2 regions of the Burkholderia sp. BCC1996 genome follow, and region 1 is predicted to be linked to the other one. Evidence: predicted binding sites of a transcription regulator. Region 1 holds the regulator's gene; the other holds the start of a gene.
What was found. The regulator HrcA, encoded in region 1, represses chaperone genes, less so after heat shock. The targets are predictions, from matches to a motif close to TTAGCACTCNNNNNNNNNGAGTGCTAA.
Positions count from the first base shown of each region.

Region 2: the regulator HrcA is predicted to act here: its motif matches at 2,881-2,907, upstream of groES (co-chaperone GroES).

Region 1 is NZ_CAJPHM010000006.1:219,232-224,595, forward strand. Features, by position in the region: gene recN (DNA repair protein RecN) at 1-52, opposite strand, end outside; gene U4Z64_RS11025 (NAD kinase) at 72-974, opposite strand; gene hrcA (heat-inducible transcriptional repressor HrcA) at 1,105-2,127, shown strand; gene hemH (ferrochelatase) at 2,265-3,329, shown strand; gene U4Z64_RS11040 (RNA-binding S4 domain-containing protein) at 3,335-3,742, shown strand; gene U4Z64_RS11045 (hypothetical protein) at 3,714-3,875, opposite strand; gene grpE (nucleotide exchange factor GrpE) at 4,226-4,771, shown strand; gene U4Z64_RS11055 (thioredoxin family protein) at 4,782-5,222, shown strand.
Region 2 is NZ_CAJPHM010000006.1:356,049-361,412, reverse strand. Features, by position in the region: gene U4Z64_RS11620 (IS1182 family transposase) at 1-692, opposite strand, end outside; gene groL (chaperonin GroEL) at 827-2,467, opposite strand; gene groES (co-chaperone GroES) at 2,514-2,807, opposite strand; gene U4Z64_RS11605 (SRPBCC family protein) at 3,180-3,689, opposite strand; gene U4Z64_RS11600 (LolA family protein) at 3,723-4,355, opposite strand; gene U4Z64_RS11595 (quinol oxidase) at 4,352-4,765, opposite strand; gene U4Z64_RS11590 (anti-sigma factor family protein) at 4,794-5,364, opposite strand, start outside.

The DNA of each region.
Region 1 (5,364 bases):
GATCGAGCGCGGCGACGATGACGAAGTCGCGAATCGAGAGGTGGCGGAGCATGGTGTCGGGCGTGGGTGCGTCAGGACGCCTTGTCGTCTTCGTTCGATGCGTGTTCGTTCCAGTGCAGCTTCTTGCGCAGCGTCGCGTAGTAGCTGTAGCCGACCGGGTGCAGGAACGGCACCGTGTGCTTCGAGCGGCGCACCTCGATCGTGTCGTTCAGCTCGAGCGACGTGAACGACTGCATGTCGAAGTTCACGTTGACGTCGCGGCCGCCGACGATCTGGATCGCGATCTTCGAATCGTCGGGCAGCACGATCGGCCGGTTCGACAGCGCGTGCGGCGCGATCGGCACGAGCACGATGCCCTGGAGCTGCGGATGCAGGATCGGGCCGGCCGACGACAGCGCGTACGCGGTCGAGCCGGTCGGCGTGGCGACGATCAGGCCGTCCGAACGCTGGTTGTACATGTACCGGCCGTCGACCGACGCGCGCAGCTCGACCATCCCGGAAAAGCCGCTGCGGTTCACGACGACGTCGTTGAACGCAAGCGCGTGGTAGATCGGTTCGCCGTCGCGCATGATCCGGGCCTCGAGCAGCGAGCGCTCCTCGCGCTCGAACTTGCCCGACAGGATCACCGGGACGCGCGCCTGCATGTCGGCCGCCGCGATGTCCGTGATGAAGCCGAGCCGCCCGTGGTTGATCCCGATCAGCGGTGTCTTGTACGGCGCGAGCTGGCGGCCGATGCCGAGCATCGTGCCGTCGCCGCCGAGCACGACCGCCACGTCCGCGCGCGCGCCGATCTCCGCCGGGGTGAGCGCCGGATAGCCGGAGATGCCGATCTCGCGCGCCGTTTCGGCTTCGAACACGACCTCGAAGCCGAGCTTCGCGATGCAGCCAGCCAGCGTGGCGAGCGGCTCGGCGATGCCGGGCGTGTTGCTCCGGCCGACGAGCGCGACGGTGTTGAACTGATTACCGGTTTTCATGCCGGCATTACACCATAGCTCGTTGACGAAAAGAACCGGCTGTGCGCGAACGGGGCCGGATCGGTCGGCCCGGGCGACAGTGGCCGCGGCCACTCGCCGTGCTCGCGCGGTTGCGCTAAAATTTTCCACCATGCTAGATCCTCGCGCACGAACCCTCCTGAAAACCCTGATCGAACGGTATATCGCCGACGGTCAGCCGGTCGGCTCGCGCACGTTGTCCCGTTACTCCGGGCTCGAACTGAGCCCGGCAACGATCCGCAACGTGATGTCCGACCTGGAGGAGCTCGGCCTCGTGTCGAGCCCGCACACGTCGGCCGGCCGCGTGCCGACGCCGCGCGGCTACCGGCTGTTCGTCGACACGATGCTGACGGTCGAGGCGCCGATCGACGCCGAGGCCGTCGCGCGCCAGGTGCAGAACACGCTGCAGGCGGGCGAACCGCAGCAGCGGGTCGTGGCGGCCGCGGCGAGCGTGCTGTCGAACCTGTCGCAGTTCGCGGGTGTCGTGCTGACGCCGCGCCGCAGCCACGTGTTCAAGCAGATCGAGTTCATGCGGCTGTCGGACAAGCGCATCCTGCTGATCATCGTCACGCCCGAGGGCGACGTGCAGAACCGGATGCTCGCGACGCCGCGCGACTATTCGCCGTCGCAGCTCACCGAGGCGTCCAACTACATCAACGCGCACTTCGCCGGGCTGTCGTTCGACGAGGTGCGCCGCCGCCTGCGCGACGAGATCGACCAGCTGCGCGGCGACATGACCACGCTGATGCATGCGGCCGTGACGGCCAGCACCGAGGTGCCCGACACCGAGGACACCGTGCTCATTTCCGGCGAGCGCAACCTGCTCGAAGTGGCGGATCTGTCGTCCGACATGGCGCGGCTGCGCAAGCTGTTCGACGTGTTCGACCAAAAGACGGGCCTCCTGCAATTGCTCGACGTGTCGAGCCACGCCCAGGGCGTGCAGATCTTCATCGGCGGCGAATCGACGCTCGTGCCGATCGAGGAAATGAGCGTCGTGACCGCGCCGTACGAGGTGAACGGCCAGATCGTCGGCACGCTCGGCGTGATCGGCCCGACCCGCATGGCGTACAACCGCGTGATCCCGATCGTCGACATCACCGCGCGGCTGCTGTCGCTCACGCTGAGCCAGCAGTAACCCGACCGATACCGTCCCGCCATCGTGCCGCGGCGCCGTGCGCACCGCCAGTCGGCCGAACGGCCAGCCGACCCGGGCGAGACGGCCCGCTATAATTGAGGGCCGTCCGACTGCGTGCCCCGAGCACGTTCCTGCCCATGCGTTTCGATCTTGAGCCGCCTTCGAGCGTCGCAGCTGCCCATCGCATCGGCGTGCTGCTGATCAATCTCGGCACGCCCGACGCCCCGACGCCACGCGCGGTGCGGCGCTATCTGGCCGAGTTCCTGTCGGACCCGCGTGTCGTCGAAATCCCGCAGGTCGTCTGGCAGGTGCTGCTGCGCACGCTGATCCTGCCGCTGCGCGGTCGCGCGTCCGCGAAGAAGTATGCGGCCGTCTGGATGCCCGAGGGCTCGCCGCTGCGCGTGTACACCGAGCGCCAGACCGACGGCGTGCGCCACCTGCTCGCGTCGAACGGCTATCAGGTGACGGTCGACTACGCGATGCGCTACGGCAGCCCGGGCATTGCGCAGGCGCTCGCGCAGTTCAAGCGTGCGGGCGTCGAGCGCGTGCTGTTGATGCCGATGTACCCGCAATACTCGGCGTCCACCACCGCGACGGCATTCGATGCCGCGTTCGCCGGGCTCGCGCGGATGCGCAACCAGCCGGAAGTGCGCACGGTGCGGCACTACGCCGACCATCCGGCCTACATCCACGCGCTCGCCGAGCAGGTGCGCCAGTACTGGGCGCAGCATGGCCGGCCCGACTTCGCGGCCGGCGACAAGCTCGTGCTGAGTTTCCACGGCGTGCCGAAGCGCACGCTCGATCTGGGCGACCCCTATCACGACCAGTGCCAGCAGACGGGCGCGCTGCTGATGGCCGCGCTCGGGCTGTCGACGCTCGAATGCCGCGTGACGTTCCAGTCGCGCTTCGGCAAGGCCGAGTGGCTGCAGCCGTACACGGCGCCGACGCTGCGCGAACTCGGCGAGGCGGGGGTGCGGCGGGCCGACGTGTTCTGTCCCGGTTTCACGGCCGATTGTCTGGAGACGATCGAGGAGATCGGGATGGAGGTGCGCGACGAGTTCATCGCGGGCGGCGGCCAGGCGTTCCACCGGATTCCGTGCCTGAACGGCGCGCCCGCGTGGATCGGCGCGGTGGGCGAGATCGTCGCCGAGAATCTGCAGGGCTGGCCGGTGAAGGCCGCGCAGCCCGAAACGGTGAGTTGAACGCGATGAACTACAGGATTTCGACTGAACCCGGCGCGAAGCTGCGCATCGACAAATGGCTGTGGGCGGCCCGCTTCTTCAAGACGCGCTCGCTCGCGTCCGACGCGGTCGACAAGGGCCACGTGAAGATCGGCGGCGCGACGGTGAAGCCGGCCAAGGACGTGCGCGTCGGCGACGAGGTCGAGATTGCGATCGACGGTGTCGTCTGGCACATTGCCGTGCTTGGCATTTGCGACGTGCGCGGGCCCGCGAGCATCGCGCAGACGCTTTACGAGGAAACGGAAGCGGGGCGCGTCGCGCGGCTCGCCGAACTGGAACGGCGCCGCACCTATCGCGAGCCGGCGGCGGAACTGCACGGCCGGCCGACCAAGCGCGACCGGCGCATCATCGACAGATTTTCTGGTGGGAGCTGAACATCTGGTCGAATGTCGCCCGCGCGCTGCCGTATTCGGTCGTGCGGTCGGTGACGGCTCCGGACAGGCAGATGGTGGTGGTGCCGGCAATCAGTACCAGCGCGACCACCGATATGGCAAAGGTCAGTTTCACGGTACGCGCCTCGATGGGACTGTGAATGCAGCGCCAGGTGGATGTCAGGCGCCGGTAAGCTAGGGTAAACGCGCTTTTTCGACGCTTGAATGGAGTGTAGTGCACCCCCCTGTGCCGAGCTAGTACTTGCCTGGTAAGCGTTGTTACCGGTCGTTTCGTCCGATCCGGCGACAAATGCACGTAATCGGCGGCGCGCAGCGCGGTTGTTTCACGGCATTGGCGAATGCCGGTGAATAACCCCCTTGAAATCGCAGTTTTCGCCCTTATTTGCACCAACAATGTGCGGTGCCGCCGGCATACGGTCCGGCGGTTGCCGATTTGGCTTCAACCTCTAATCGACTTTCAGCGACATGGAAAACACGCAAGAGAACCCGGCTACCCAATCGGCCGAAGACATCGGCAGCGAGAAGCAGGCGGCGCAAGGCGCGGCGCCCGCCGCCGAAGCAGCCGACGCGGCGCTCGCGGAGGCTCAAGCCAAGGTCGCCGAGCTGCAGGAGAGCTTCCTGCGGGCGAAGGCCGAGACCGAGAACGTCCGCCGCCGCGCGCAGGAAGATGTCTCGAAGGCGCACAAGTTCGCGATCGAGGGCTTCGCGGAGCACCTGCTGCCCGTGCTGGACAGCCTCGAGGCTGCCGTCGGCGATACGTCCGGCGACATCACGAAGGTGCGCGAAGGCGTCGAACTGACGCTGCGCCAGCTGACGAGCGCGCTCGAGAAGGGCCGCGTCGTCGCGATCAACCCGGTCGGCGAGAAGTTCGATCCGCACCAGCACCAGGCGATTTCGATGGTGCCGGCCGAGCAGGAGCCGAACACCGTCGTGACCGTCCTGCAAAAGGGTTACATGATCGCCGACCGCGTGCTGCGCCCGGCGCTCGTCACGGTCGCCCAGCCGAAGTAAGGCCGACGCGATGGTTCCCGCCGGCGTCGATCCGGCCGCGTTCGACGCGTTCGACATGCAGGCGCTGGCGGCCGACACGTTCGACGCCGCGATCGCCGGCGCCGGGGATGCGCTCGCCGTGGTGTTCTTCTGGGGCATCGACTGCTTCAACTGCGAGATCGCCAAGAAGGCGATGCTCGCCCAGCCGGACGCGATCCGCGCGCTGGATCTGAAGTGGTTCCATTGCAACGTGTACGAACATCATGAGCTGGGGCGCCGCTTCGGCCTGCACGGCGTGCCGACGTGGTTCTTCTTCCACCGCGGCAAGCGGCTCGGCCGCGCGACCGGCTGGCATGGCCTCGCGCAGTTCCAGGCGGCGGTGTCGGCGGCGCGCGCGAAGATCGCCGCGGCGGCCGGCGCGCCGTCGGACCGCGACGCCGGTTCGTACGATCCGGCTACCGGCGGCGATTGAAAAAATTTAATATCCGCATCGCTTGGCGGGTCTTGAAAACGGATCGGCCGGACGCATTTCGGGAACAGAGTTGAATTCTGGCGCGCGAAACTGCCCAAAAACGCGGGGTTTCGCGCAGCAAACAAGCATTTCTGGAGATTAG
Region 2 (5,364 bases), 140 kb from region 1:
CGGTGGTCCAGATAGAAGAACCCTTTGGGCTTGTCGTCCCGCACCATGTAACCGCTGTTCGGATCGGTTCGGCTGATCTTGGTGTCCTTGCTCGGTGGCGGTTCGTCGTCGTCGCGATTCAGCGGCTTCTTGCCATGCGCGGCCCGGTCCGCGTCCACCGCCGCATTCAGCGCCTCCGTGTACGCCGCAGGCGTCTGCTCCAGCTTCACGACATCGAACTTGCCCTTGTTCGCGTTCGCCTTCAGGTGCGTACTGTCCGTGTACAGCACTCGACCATCGACCAACCCGCGCTTCATCGCCTGCCGCACAATCTCGTCGAAGATCTCCTGATACACCGCCGTGTCCGTGAAGCGTCGGCGGCGATTCTGCGAGAACGTTGACGCATCCGGCACCTTGTCGGTCAACCGAAACCGGGCGAACCAGCGGTAGGCAACGTTGACCTGAACCTCGCGCATCAGTTGCCGCTCGCTGCGCACCCCGAACAGGTAGCCAATGAACAGCAGCTTGAACATCACCACGGGATCGAGCGCCGGCCGCCCGTTGTCCGCGCAATACAGATGCGCCACCTTCGCGCGGATGAACTCGAAATCCACCGCCGCGTCAATCTGGCGCAGCAGGTGGTCCTTCGGCACGAGTTCCTCGAGCGTCACCATCTCGAGTTCGTGCTGCGTGGGCATGGGCGTCTTCAGCATCACGTCATTAAAAAACAAACCCCCGCACTTGGCGAGGGTTTGTCAGCAGTCTGAAGACCCGCATCGCTGCGGGTCTTTTTCTTTGGCTGGAGCGCGCATCGCTGCGCGCCCCGGACACCATCGACCGAAGTCGATTACATGTCCATGCCCATGCCGCCCATGCCGCCCGGCATGCCGCCCGGCATCGGTGCATCTTCCTTCGGCAGTTCTGCGACAGCTGCGTCCGTCGTCAGCAGCAGGCCAGCAACCGAAGCTGCGTTCTGCAGTGCGGTGCGCGTGACCTTGGTCGGGTCGACGACGCCGGCTTCAACCATGTCGACGTACTCGCCCGTTGCTGCGTTGTAGCCGTAGTTGCCCGTGCCTGCAGCCACTGCCGCCACCACGACGCTCGCTTCTTCGCCGCCGTTCGTGACGATCTGGCGCAGCGGCTCTTCCATTGCGCGCAGCACGATCTTGATGCCGGCGTTCTGGTCGGCGTTCGCGCCGGTCAGGCCTGCGATCGCGGTGCGAGCGCGGATCAGCGCAACGCCGCCGCCTGCCACGATGCCTTCTTCCACAGCTGCGCGCGTTGCGTGCAGTGCGTCTTCGACACGTGCCTTCTTTTCCTTCATTTCGACTTCGGTCGCTGCACCGACCTTGATCACTGCCACGCCGCCGGCCAGCTTGGCCACGCGCTCTTGCAGCTTTTCACGGTCGTAGTCCGACGTCGCTTCTTCGATTTGCGTGCGAACTTGCTTGACGCGCGCTTCGATGTTCACGGCTTCGCCTGCGCCGTCGATGATCGTCGTGTTTTCCTTGCCCACTTCGATGCGCTTCGCCTGGCCCAGTTCTGCCAGCGTTGCCTTCTCGAGCGTCAGGCCGGTTTCTTCCGCGACGACTTGACCGCCGGTCAGGATCGCGATGTCTTCCAGCATCGCCTTGCGACGATCGCCGAAGCCCGGCGCCTTGACCGCAACGGTCTTCAGGATGCCGCGGATGTTGTTGACGACCAGCGTTGCGAGCGCTTCGCCTTCGACGTCTTCAGCGATGATCAGCAGCGGACGGCCAGCCTTCGCGACTTGCTCGAGCACCGGCAGCAGATCACGGATGTTCGACACCTTCTTGTCGTGCAGCAGCACGAACGGGTTGTCGAGGACGGCGACTTGCTTGTCCGGGTTGTTGATGAAGTACGGCGACAGGTAGCCGCGGTCGAACTGCATGCCTTCGACGACGTCGAGTTCGTCAGCCAGCGACTTGCCGTCTTCGACGGTGATCACGCCTTCCTTGCCGACCTTGTCCATCGCTTCAGCGATGCGATCGCCGATCGACGTGTCGCTGTTCGCCGAGATCGAGCCGACCTGTGCGATTTCCTTGTTCGTCGTGCACGGCTTGCTGATCTTCTTCAGCTCTTCGACAGCCGCTGCGACTGCCTTGTCGATGCCGCGCTTCAGGTCCATCGGGTTCATGCCCGATGCGACGTACTTCATGCCTTCGCGAACGATCGATTGCGCGAGGACGGTTGCCGTCGTCGTGCCGTCGCCTGCGTTGTCGCTGGTCTTGGAAGCCACTTCCTTGACCATTTGCGCGCCCATGTTCTGGAGCTTGTCCTTCAGCTCGATTTCCTTCGCGACCGACACACCGTCCTTGGTGACCGTCGGGCCGCCGAAGCTGCGCTCGAGCACGACGTTGCGGCCCTTCGGACCCAGCGTGACCTTGACTGCGTTGGCGAGAATGTTCACGCCTTCGACCATCTTCGAACGGGCGGAATCGCCGAATACGACGTCTTTAGCTGCCATCTTCTAACTCCTTGAATTCTTGGGAATATGTACCGTCGGTGGACGCTTACTGCGCGTTGACCACGGCCATGATGTCTTCTTCGCGCATGACCAGCAGTTCCTGGCCGTCGACCTTGACGGTCTGACCAGCGTACTTGCCGAACAGCACGCGATCGCCGACCTTCACGTCGAGCGCGATCGCCGCGCCCTTGTCGTCACGCTTGCCCGGGCCGACCGCGAGGATCTCGCCTTGATCCGGCTTCTCAGCAGCAGCTTCGGGGATCACGATGCCCGAGGCGGTCTTGGTTTCCTGATCCAGGCGCTTGACGATCACGCGATCGTGCAAAGGACGAAGGTTCATATTCACTCCTCTCTTGACTGAGATTGAAGAACGCTTAGGGAATCTGCCCGGCGGGTCGCCCGGCAGAGAATTGTTAGCACTCTCGTGCAGCGAGTGCTAATTATATGGACGGGTTTTGACAAATTCAAGAAGGGGAGCCGGAGGTTTTTTCGTGCGGGGCGGAACGGCGGAAAAACGGGGATAAATCAAAAAAAGCCATTCAAAACAGTCACATACACATCAACCTCGCACACCGGGAGCGGACGGGATACGGGATATCCCGACCATCGCCCCAATTTGACACGGGGCAGGCACCGAGTTCCCGCGGTCGTCCGGTATCGCATGAAAAGGGCCGCTCGGACGCCAACGAGGCCGGGACAGAACGCGAGATCGTCACATGTCCGGACAGCCGGCGACCGGCTGGAACGTCCGGCCGTCGGTCTCGACCGTCGCGCCCAGCCGGCGCGCGAGCCCTTTTGCGCCTTCGCGCATCACGACGTCGTGATTCCAGGCGAACAGCGGGCGCGCGACCGGCTCCAGCCAGTTCATCCAGCGCTCGCGCGTGCGGATGTGCCAGTCGTAGCGCACGACGGTGCGCGTGCCGTCGCCGGCGAACGACCAGCGGCCGTCGCCTTCGATCGCGCCGCTCGCGCGGCCTTCGAGCACATGCAGCCGCTCGACGCGCAGCACGCGCATGTCGAAGGTCAGCCGGTACGGCAACGCGCCTTTCCACGTGTAACGCTGCAGCGCGCCGACGCCGCGCGCATCGCCGGGTTCGATCTCGACGGTCCGCACGGCGCTCTTCCACCAGTCGGGCCAGCGATCGACCTGGTAGATCGCGTCCCAGACCGCCGCGAGCGACGCGTCCACGCGCCACGTCGTCGAAAACCGGTATTCCGCCATGCTGCCTCCGGCAGGAGTCGTCGGGATCAGGAATCAGGGGGAGAAAAAGCGGGCGGGAAACGCGACGTCGATCTCGACGTCGTCGAGCGTGACCGTCTCGAGCGGCGCGCCGTCGTCGTCCGCGAAGCTGACCACCTTCAGCGGAAAGCCGTCCTCGGTGTCCAGCCACAGACGATAGCGATGCACGCCGTCGACCACGTGCGCGGGTGCGCCCGTCACCGACACGCGCAGCGTGGTGCGGCCGCCGACGGTTTCCTGGCCCTCCGTCACCGTCGCACCGCCCTGCTGCAGCGCATGCACGTTGCGCAGCAGCACGCCGACGTCCGACCGGTCGACGCGATGGCCGCTGCGATTGCGCAGGAGCGGATTGGACGGCGACAGCGTCAGCGCGGGCAGCGCATGCTCGCCGAACGGGCGCAGCCGGACCTTGCCGTCGCCGGGATCGTACGCGAGAACCGCGCCGTGATGCGGCGACACGAAGTCCATCCGGACGAAGCCGGGTTTCAGGTACGCATAGTGGAATTCGGCGTGCTCGCCGCTTCGCGCCGACGAGCGGATCGTCGCGCGGTACGAGTGGACCTGGTCGAAATGCGTCTGCGCGACGGTCACGGGGTCGGCTGTCATGCTCGCTCCTATCAGGCTCGCGGCCAGCAACGCGGCGATCATGGCGCCGCCTCGACGTCGAGCACACCTTCCATTCCGCGCTCGCGATGGCTGCGCAAGAACAGCAGCCGATGCGTGCAATAGTAGGCGAAGCGGCCGGGCGCCGTCGGCGTGAAGCGCAACGTGCGCGGCGTCGTGCCGAGTTCGGTGCGCACCGCGATGCCGGCCTGCGGCGCGTCGATCGCGAAACTGTGCGGCACGACGCCCGGTTCGGCCGATACGGTCAGTTCCACCGGCACGTGCGCGCGGACAATCACGTGGTTCGGGCGAAAGAAATAGCTGCCGCCGACGATCGCCACCCGCTGCACGCCGTCGGCGTCGACCGGCACGCGCACCGGGGCATCGCCGTCCGCCCGCGCGAGCCCGGCGCATGCCGCGAGCGCCACCGCCACCATCGCCACCTTCGCGTTCATCATTGGCTCCCTGCGGATGCCGCGTGCATCACCCCTTCCACGCGTCGGTCGGCCCGCCGAGCGCGCCGCATGCGTCGATCGCGAGTTCGCGCAGGCGTCGTTCGTCGGCGCGCCCGGAGAGCGCAAAACCCATGCCGCGATCCGACCAGAAATACGTATGGCGGCCGTCGGCCGACATCGCCTGGGGCGCGAAACGCCGCGCGTCGTAGGCCGTCATGTAGAGCGTCACGCGCTTGCCGTCCGCGCGCTGGTACATGAATTGCGCCGCCGGCCCCGCGTCGCCCGGCAGCAGCCGGCCGCCCAGCAATGCATAGCCGTATTCGTCGAGCGACGGCGCGCGCACGGGCCGCCCGAGACGCGCAGACAGCCACGCGGCAAGGCGCGCCGGATCGCGTGCGTCGACCTCGACCGGGTGCTCCCGCTCGGCCGCGTACACGGCGTAAGCGACGTCCGCGCGTGCGGCGAATGCCGGCTCGGCGCCGAACGTCGTCCAGCCCGCGTGCAGCGCGATGCCGATCACCAGCCCGGCCGCCAGCCCCGCGAACGCATAGGCAAGGCCACGCCAGCGCGGCGCGCGCCGCTGCACGAACAGCGCGGGT